One region of the Nocardiopsis mwathae genome, then DNA from elsewhere that is predicted to be linked to it. Evidence: riboswitches for the same ligand, from Rfam matches in the RefSeq annotation. Region 1 holds a riboswitch; each other region holds the start of a gene.
The links. Region 1 has a riboswitch for cobalamin ahead of HNR23_RS04365 (energy-coupling factor ABC transporter permease). Riboswitches for the same ligand answer to the same signal wherever they lie in the genome.

Region 1 (2,192 bases):
GGTGGCCGGCCGCGCGCAGGGCCGCCTCGGGCTCGGTGAACTGGGGGTGCACCACGACCGCACGGCGCGGCCTGAGCACCCGCGCGAGCAGCACGAACGCCTCGGCCGCCCCGGCGGTGAGCAGCACCTCGGCCGGATCGCGCCGGTGGCGCCGGGCCACGGCGCGGCGCGCCGCGGAGGGGTCGGGGTAGGCCGCCAGGTCGGCGACGGACGCGCGGATCCGCTCGGCCAGCCACGGCGGGGGCGTCCCGGTCCGCACGTTGACCGCGAAGTCGAGCAGCCCGGGGCCGGTCTCGGCGTCGCCGTGGTGCCGCAGGTCCGCCTCGGCCGCGGTCGACGGGGGCGCGCCTGCGCCCGCAGACCGTCCCACCGTGTCCCGCACCAGAAACCACCTCGCCGAATTCCCGTTCCCGCGCCGCACCGGACGACAGCGCACCCTACACCCGCGCTTCCCGCCCCCTCGGCCCGGCCGCACCGTTGCGGAGCGGCCGAAGCGCGCACCGGGTCGGGATTTCGGTCGCCCCATCTGCACCTATTGCGAATCTTTGGCTATTGCAAAGCGCACGACCAGGGCATTACCTTCAGGGAGCCGTGGTGTTCGGGAAGTCCGGTGCGAAACCGGCGCGGCCCTCGCCACTGTGAACGGGAAGCCCGGGGCCCCGTCCCCTGCCTCCGGCGGAGCGGGCGGTGACGGCCACTGGGAGGGCATCCGTACGCGGACGCTCTCCTGGGAAGGCCGGCGACGGGCGTCGACCCGCAGCCAGGAGACCGGCCACGGCATACGACGACCGTCCACGAGGTGTTGGAGATTGGTCCCCTACAGATGCATATCGCCGAAGGTTTCCTCCCGCCCGTCCACGCCGTGGCCTGGACCGCGGTCTCAGCGCCGTTCGTCATCCACGGCGTCCGCGCGCTGACGACGACGATCCGCACCAACCCCGAGTCCAAGCTGCTCCTCGGCGCCGCCGGCGCCTTCTGCTTCGTGCTGTCCGCCCTGAAGATCCCGTCCGTCACGGGCAGCAGCTCGCACCCGGCCGGGACGGGTCTCGGCGCGGTCCTCTTCCGACCACCCGTCATGGCCGCACTCGGCACGATCACCCTGCTCTTCCAGGCGTTACTCCTCGCCCACGGCGGGCTGACCACGCTCGGCGCCAACGTCTTCTCGCTCGCCATCGTCGGCCCGTGGGTCGCCTACGGTGTGTTCCGGCTGGTACGCGGGCTCACCCGGGCACTCACCGAGAACACCTCGCTGGGGCTGTCGGTGTTCTTCGCGGCCTGCCTGGCCAGCCTGGCCACCTACTCGGTGACGAGCCTGCAGCTGGCACTGGCCTTCCCCGACGCCCAGGCCGGCGTCCTGGGCGCGTTCATCAAGTTCGGCACCATCTTCTCCGTCACCCAGATCCCGCTCGCGGTCATCGAGGGCCTGATGACCGTGGTCATCGTGCGGCTGCTCATCAGTGCCAGCCGCAGCGAGCTGCTGCGACTCGGCGTGCTGCGCTCCGCGGCGACCGCCGGTGCCCCGACCGAGCGAAAGAAGGCCTGAACGATGACACCGGCACAGCCGCAGCAGCCCCGGCCGGACCAGGGCACCGACCCCCGCCGGGACGGCGGCCCGCGCCCCCGGGCGTGGATCACCTGGGCCATGGTGGCCGTCATCGCGGTGATCGCGGCGCTTCCACTGGTGACCGGCGCGGGCGACCACCTCGACGAACCCTTCCCCGGCGCCGACGAACAGGGCGAGGAGGCCGTCGAGGAGATCGCACCGGCCTACGAGCCGTGGCTCGACCCCTTGTTCGAGGCCCCCTCGGCCGAGGTCGAGTCGGGCATCTTCGCGGTGCAGGCCGCGATCGGCGCGGGCATCATCGGCTACTACTTCGGTGTCGTGCACACGCGCTCCCGTATGCGCCGGGAACAGGCCCCGGCACCGTCGGCAGCCGCCTCGGCCGCCGGGACCACCGGGGCTCCCCGGGACCCCGACGCCACGGACGCGTCCCCGCACGGGGACGCCCCGGACGGCACCGCCCCCGCCCGCGACTGAGCGGCGCCCGCGATGCTGGCCATCGACGCCGCCGCCTACCGCAGCCCCTGGCGGGACGTGCACCCCGCCGTCAAGGGCACCCTTTTCGGCGGGCTGCTGCTGTGCGCGCTGGTGCTCCCCGCCTGGCCGGGGGCGGTGATCACGGCGGCGGCCG
Region 2 (2,192 bases), 4.3 Mb from region 1:
TAGGCGGTGTAGGCCTCGGCGAACGCGGTCCCGTACTTCTCGTGCAGGTCGGGCACCTCGTCGGGGGAGAACAGCGTCCACTCGCCGTCGGCCTCGACCCGCTGTAGGAACAGGTCGGGCACCCAGTTGGCGGTGTTCATGTCGTGCGTGCGGCGCCGCTCGTCGCCGGTGTTCTTGCGCAGGTCGAGGAATTCCTCGATGTCGATGTGCCACGTCTCCAGGTACGCACAGACGGCGCCCTTCCTTTTTCCACCCTGATTGACAGCCACGGCTGTATCGTTGGCGATCTTGAGGAAGGGGACGACGCCCTGGCTCTGGCCGTTGGTGCCCTTGATGTGGGCGCCGATGCCGCGGACCGGGGTCCAGTCGTTGCCCAGGCCGCCGGAGTACTTGGACAGCAGGGCGTTGTTGCTGATGCCGTGGAAGATCGACTGCAGGTCGTCGCCGACCGTGGTCAGGAAGCAGGAGGACAGCTGGGCACGCTGGGTGCCGGCGTTGAAGAGGGTCGGCGTGGAGCACATGAAGTCGAACGACGACAGCAGGCTGTAGAACTCGATGGCGCGCGCCTCGCGGTCGTCCTCGTTGAGGGCCAGGCCCATGGCGACGCGCATGAAGAACGCCTGCGGCAGCTCGTAGCGCGTCCCGCCGCTGTGCAGGAAGTAGCGGTCGTAGAGCGTCTGCAGGCCCAGGAAGGTGAAGTCCAGGTCGCGCTCGGGACGCAGGGCGGCGCCGAGGCGGGCGAGGTCGAAGGTGGCCAGCCGCGGGTCGAGCTGGCCCAGCTCCACGCCGCGGGTGACATAGGCCTTGAGGTAGTCGGTGTAGCGGTCGGCCATCTGGGCCTGGTCGGCCTCGTCGAAGGTGCCGGAGAGGAAGGTCAGCGCCTCGCGGCGGAGCTTGTCCAGCAGGAGGCGGGCGGCGACGTGCGAGTAGCCGGGGTCGGCCTCGACGAACGTGCGCGCCGCCATGACCAGCGCGAGCTCCAGTTCCGCGGGGCCGATGCCCGGGTAGAGGCCGCGCCGTGTCTCCTCGATGACCGTCTCGGCCGACACCCCCGTCAGCCCGGCGCACGCCTCGTGTACGACCTGCCTGACCCGCTCCATCGGATCGCTCGCGGGAACCGCGCGCGCGGGCTGTGCCGCGGCAACGTCGAGATCGAGGGTCATGGTGGCTCCAACCAGGTAGACGACAACCGGTTGGGGTGTCGAAGGTCGGCGCGCACCAGAACACGCGGGAACAGACCGTCCCGCACCGTGTTCGGCGGGAGGTTCATCCCCTGATTCGTCGCGGCGGCCCGCCCTCGAAGCCCCGTTACCGTGCACGCCGGACGCGTACACACCGATGGCAGGTCTTCGGACTCGCGGGCGTTGGAGGGCGCGCTGCGGCCCGTGTGGGGCCTTGGTCCTCCGCCTACCGGCCATCGGCTTCCCGGGGGCCATGGCGTGGCGCCCAGTGCCGTCGGGATGGCGTTCGTTCCCGCTCACCGCTGCGGGGCAGTCCCGGATTCGCACCGGGTTCCCTCTTGCCTCACCCCCGTCGAACGACGCGACGGGCTGGTGAACCATCAGCGGGAGAGATACTACATCTTGTGGCCGCCGATCGGGAACACCTCAACATAGGGGCGTGTCGGGGTGAAAATCAGGTCGCGGAGCGTTCTGGGTCCGTGATACACGAGAGGGTGTGTCCGACAGCGCGATGAACCACCTGCACGTGTTCGACATGGACGGCACCCTGCTCAAGGGTACGAGCGCCAGCCTGGAGATCGCACGGGTCACCGGCACCCGGGCGGAACTGCGCGCCCTGGAACGGGCCCTGGCCGACGGCGAGATCGACACCCGCGGCTTCGCGGCCGCGCTGCCCGGGATCTGGCCGATGCTCACCGACGGGCTCGTCGAACAGGCGTTCCGAGACGGCCCCTTCCTCGACGGAATCGCCGACGTGTGCGGGGATATCCGCGCGCAAGGCGGGCGTTCGCTGGTGATCACCATGTCCCCCGACTTCTACGCCGAGCGGCTGCTCGACTTCGGTTTCGACGAGGTCGTCGCCTCCCGGTTCCCGGCGCTGCCGTTCACCGAACCACCGGTGCCGGAGAACATTCTCACTCCCGCCGACAAACCGCGGATCGTGGAGGAGGTGCTGCGCCGCACCGGCATCGCGCGCGAGCAGTGCGTGGCCTACGGCGACTCGATGTCGGA
Region 3 (2,192 bases), 4.3 Mb from region 1:
GCACCCGGCGCCACCCCCGCCACCCTTGCCGCTCCTGCCGCCCACTGTTCGCGTCGGGTTCGTTCGGCCTGTGTGTCCCGCCGTCGCCGCGCCGCCGGGACGCGGCCCCCGGTCCCCGCGGGGTGGGGCCCGACGACGCGTCGGACGTCCGCTTCGACATGCCGCCGCTCAGAAGGCGTCCGGGTGCAGCTGCTCGGCGACCTCGTGGACGGCGTCGCCGACCCGGACCCCCACCACCGCCGAGGACAGCGGTAGTACGGCGAACCGCTCCTCCTTGACCGCCGGGATCTCGGCGAGCGTGGGGTTCTCCAGCAGCGCCCGCTTCTTCTCCTCCACCGGTGTCGCGCCGTAGTCGTAGATCAGGATCGCGTCCGGGGAGCGCTCGGCGGCCTGCTCGATGGAGACGTCGGACCAGACCTTGTCGAGGTCGTCGAAGACGTTGCGCCCTCCGGCTCGCTTGATGATCTCGTTGCCGATCCCCTTGCCACCCGCGGTGAACACGGTCGCGTCGATGTTGTCGACGACCAGCACGTCCACCGGGTCGACGCCGTCCAGCCGGTCCTGCGTCTCCTCGACCCGCGCCTCGATGGAGTCGACGACCTCGTCGGCCCGGTCCTCGACATCGAAGATCGACCCGACGGCGCGGATCTCCTCGGCGACGGTGTCCACGGTGACGGGGTCCGTGCACTCCTCGATGTTCTTGTAGGTCGCGATGCCGACGTCGTCCAGGGCGTCGCGTCCCCGCCCCTCGCCGGCGTCGAAGGCACTGGCACCGAAGCCCGCGTAGGCGAAGTCCGGGTCGGCCTCCAGGACCTGCTCGAACGACGGGTACTCGTCCGCCAGCACGGGGATCGCGTCGTAGGCCTCCTCGAACTCCGGCAGCACCGCGTCGTCGAGGTAGGCGGTGCCGACGAGCCGGTCTTCCAGGCCGAGCGCCAGCATCACCTCGGTGGCGTGCTGGTTGAGCGTCACGGCGCGTTCCGGAGGCGCGTCTACGGTGACCTCGGTGCCGCAGTTGTCGAGGGTGAGGGGGAAGCCTTCGGGGGAGTCCGCGGTGGCGTCCTCGGTCGGCCCGGTGCCGCAGCCGGTGAGTGCGACCGCGAGGGCCGCTGCCGACGCCGCCGCTGCCGTGGCGGTGGGGGTGAAGGGAGCGACTCGGCGGCGGGAGCCGGCCAAGGAGAAGGGGTGGGGTGGGATGGGCACGTCCGGTCCTCTCACGGGATCCGGGCGCGGCGGGACGTGCGGACGTCCGCGCTGGCAGGGCCGCGGGCCCGCTCGGCCCGGGGTCCGCGCCCCTGGTCGACGGTGACGCGACGGCCCAGTCTCCTGACTCCCGGATCATCGCCTCCCCCGGCCTTCCGGCGCGCGTGCGCGCCGTGGCCGTGACGTCTGGGTTCGACTTCCCGGTCACAGTGGCGGGACCGTGCCGGATTCGCACCGGCTTCCTGGTTTCCGTCGCCACTGGCGATCGTAGGGCCAGGGCGGGAGGCCATATGGGGTGAAGCGGAAGAGCGGCATCAGATCGTGATCTTGAGCACGAAGTGGTGCGGGACACCAGGTGGAGGGGTGTGCGTCACTGGGTCAAGGTAAAGCCATGACCTGCCTATATGTACCCTTCGTTACGGTAAATGTCGGGTCGGACAAGGTCTGGACGGACTGGATGGCCGACCGAACAACCCTGGACGACCCAGGCATCGGCCAGGTCTCGAAGCAGTGACCAAGTCCATATCGGTCATTGCCATACGTTTCACCCGCAAGACAGGATTCGGTCGATTCCTGTGATCTTCATCCGCATCCCGACGAGCAGAGAAAAGAGGGGAGCCGAGTGAGCAGTTCGATGGTGGCTTCGACCGTCACCTTCGCCATGTACTTCGTGGCGATGGTCGCGATCGGGCTCTGGGTCTACAAGCGGACGACCTCCCTGTCCGACTTCGTCCTCGGCGGCCGCCAGCTGAACAGCTGGGTGGCGGGCCTGAGCGCGAACGCGAGCGACTTCAGCGCGTGGCTGCTCCTGGGGCTCCCCGGAGCGATCTACCTCTCCGGCCTCGGCGAGGCGTGGATCGCCGTGGGCCTCGCGATCGGCTTCGCCGCCAGCTGGTACCTGATCGCCGGCCGGCTGCGCGTCTACACCGAGCGCGCCACCGACGCCCGCAACGGCGGCGAGTCGAACTCGCTCACCCTCTCCTCCTACC
Region 4 (2,192 bases), 4.4 Mb from region 1:
CCTTGTAGACGCGGCGCTCGCGCACGGCGCTCAGGCTCGCCAGGGCGGGGTCGTCGTACACGGCGTCCGGTGTGGCCGGGCCGAAGTTGCCGACGAGGAGGATGTCGGGGTCCCACTCCAGCAGCTGCTCGACGTCGATCGTGGCCCACTCGGTGTCGAGGTCGGCGGCGGGGTTGCGGCCGCCGACGAGGTCGATGACGAAGTGGTTGTAGGAGGCCCCGGCGCCGGCTTCGAGGCTGTCGTCGGCGCCGCGCACGTACAGGACCGAGGGGCGCTCGCCGGGTTCGGGCAGCTCCTCCCCGAGCCGCCGCAGCCGTTCGTGCATCGTGTCCACCATCTGCCCGGAGCGCTCCTCCTTACCGAGCAGCTCCCCGTAGAGGGTGATGGCGCCCTCCAGGTCCTCCTGGGTGCCGTAGGTGAGCTGCGCGACCGGGATTCCGGTGTCGCGCAGGGGGTCGACGAGGCCGGGGCCTCGGTCGCCCCACTGGATCACCACGTCCGGCTCCAGCGCCATGACGCTCTCGATGTTCGGGGCGAACTCGGCGCCGGCCACGTCCGTGGACACGTCGAGCAGCTCGGGGTAGACCTCGCCGAGGTAGCTGTCCTCGATGGCGGTGCGCGACGCGGAGTTCATGCCGACCAGCACGTCCGGGCCGCCGTTGACCGCCACCACCATGGACGCGGCGGGCAGGGGGATCGTCACGACCCGCTCCACCGGCCCGGAGAGCGCGACGTCCTCGCCCGCGAGGTCGGTGACCGTGCGCCCGTCGGCGCCGCCGGTGGGCTCGGCCCGCCCGCACCCTGCGGTGAAGAGGGGGGAGGCGACCGCGGCCAGCACACCGCCCAGCAGCACTCTGCGGCGCGGGACGGCGGGGGCGGCAAGCGCGTCGGGTCGTCCGTACTGCCGGGGTCGGGGGGAGTCGGGTCGTGCTGGCGCGGCACGGTCGGGCATCCGGGGGGTCCTCTCAGATCTGCGGCCGCAGACCTGCAGAAGACCCTGCACCCGGGACGGGAACGCCCGCCCGCGGCAGGCCGGCCGGACACGGCCGATCACACCCCGGGCACCACGCGCCGAACCCCGGACGGGCCCGCCGCCGACGCGACAGGCCCCCTGCACGCCTCCTGGGGTCCGCGCCCCGTGGATCGTGTTCGCGACAGGTCAGTCTCCTGACTCCCGGATCACCGCTCCCCCCGACCTTCCGGCCCCCTTCCAGCCGTGGTCGTCGACGGAGGTCGCTCCCCGGTCACAGTGGCGGGACCGTGCCGGACTCCCACCGGCTTCCTGGATCCCGTCGCGATCGGTCGACAGACCAAAGGCTAACCAACCCCGTCCCGAACGGGAAGGTCACAGATGTCTTCCCTGCTCACCACCGGCTCTGCCGCGAGGCCGCCCCCGGGGCCCGAATGCGGGCACCCGGGGGCGGTGGGGCGCTTCTCGTCGCGGGGGCGGAGGCGGCTAGTCGGCGGGGAGGAACTCCACCAGCCAGGCGCCGTACTCGTGGACGACGGTGTCGTCGTCCTCGTCCTCCTCCACATACGAGGTGCTGGCGACCACCGAGGTGCGCAGGCCGGACTCGGCGGCGATGCGTTCCAGAAGGTCCCAGTTGCCCTCGGTGCCGAAGCCCAGGAACAGGCGGCCGCCGGGGGCCAGGTAGTGGCGGGCCTCGCGTAGGAAGCGGCGGTGGCTGGCGTACCCGTTGTCGAAGTAGGCGGGGTGCGCCTCGTCGGGGCCGTACTCGTCGGGCGGTTCGATGAACGGCGACCCCCAGTAGATCGCGTCGAAGCGCTCGGTGGCGTCGATCCCGGAGAACACGTCGCTCTGGACGGTGCGGACACGGTCGGCGACCCCGTGGCGCTCGGCGTTGACGCGGGTGTTCTCCAGCGCCTCGGGGGCGATGTCGGCGGCGACGACCTCGGCACAGCCCTGCAGGGCGCCGTAGACCGACGCCATGCCCGCGCCGCAGCCCATTTCGAGGAACCGCCCCCCGACGGGGTACGGCGTCTTCTTCACGTCCATCCAGGCGGCCGGGTCCGTGCTCGGGTCGTAGACGCCGTGCAACAGGGTCCAGCGCAGGCCCAGAAGCTTGAACTCCTTCGGGCGCTCGTCGGAGTACAACTCGTCGATGTACTCGGCGACCTCGCTCAGTACGGCCTGTTTGTACCGGTCGGACAGCATGATCACTCCTTGGACA

Region 2: it holds a riboswitch for cobalamin, as region 1 does, so the genes downstream of both, HNR23_RS23455 (ribonucleoside-diphosphate reductase subunit alpha) here and HNR23_RS04365 (energy-coupling factor ABC transporter permease) in region 1, are expected to answer to the same signal.
Region 3: it holds a riboswitch for cobalamin, as region 1 does, so the genes downstream of both, HNR23_RS23490 (ABC transporter substrate-binding protein) here and HNR23_RS04365 (energy-coupling factor ABC transporter permease) in region 1, are expected to answer to the same signal.
Region 4: it holds a riboswitch for cobalamin, as region 1 does, so the genes downstream of both, HNR23_RS23960 (ABC transporter substrate-binding protein) here and HNR23_RS04365 (energy-coupling factor ABC transporter permease) in region 1, are expected to answer to the same signal.

What each region holds. Positions count from the first base shown of each region.
Region 1 covers NZ_JACHDS010000001.1:1,095,733-1,097,924, reverse strand. Annotated here, with positions in the region: gene cobC (Rv2231c family pyridoxal phosphate-dependent protein CobC) at 1-370, opposite strand, end outside; cobalamin riboswitch at 576-791, shown strand; gene HNR23_RS04365 (energy-coupling factor ABC transporter permease) at 824-1,543, shown strand; gene HNR23_RS04360 (energy-coupling factor ABC transporter substrate-binding protein) at 1,547-2,038, shown strand; gene cbiQ (cobalt ECF transporter T component CbiQ) at 2,051-2,192, shown strand, end outside.
Region 2 covers NZ_JACHDS010000001.1:5,349,506-5,351,697, reverse strand. Annotated here, with positions in the region: gene HNR23_RS23455 (ribonucleoside-diphosphate reductase subunit alpha) at 1-1,163, opposite strand, end outside; cobalamin riboswitch at 1,324-1,578, opposite strand; gene HNR23_RS23450 (HAD family hydrolase) at 1,678-2,192, shown strand, end outside.
Region 3 covers NZ_JACHDS010000001.1:5,360,774-5,362,965, forward strand. Annotated here, with positions in the region: gene HNR23_RS23485 (FecCD family ABC transporter permease) at 1-4, opposite strand, end outside; gene HNR23_RS23490 (ABC transporter substrate-binding protein) at 169-1,203, opposite strand; cobalamin riboswitch at 1,300-1,495, opposite strand; gene putP (sodium/proline symporter PutP) at 1,838-2,192, shown strand, end outside.
Region 4 covers NZ_JACHDS010000001.1:5,460,628-5,462,819, forward strand. Annotated here, with positions in the region: gene HNR23_RS23960 (ABC transporter substrate-binding protein) at 1-952, opposite strand, end outside; cobalamin riboswitch at 1,141-1,330, opposite strand; gene HNR23_RS23965 (methyltransferase domain-containing protein) at 1,457-2,176, opposite strand.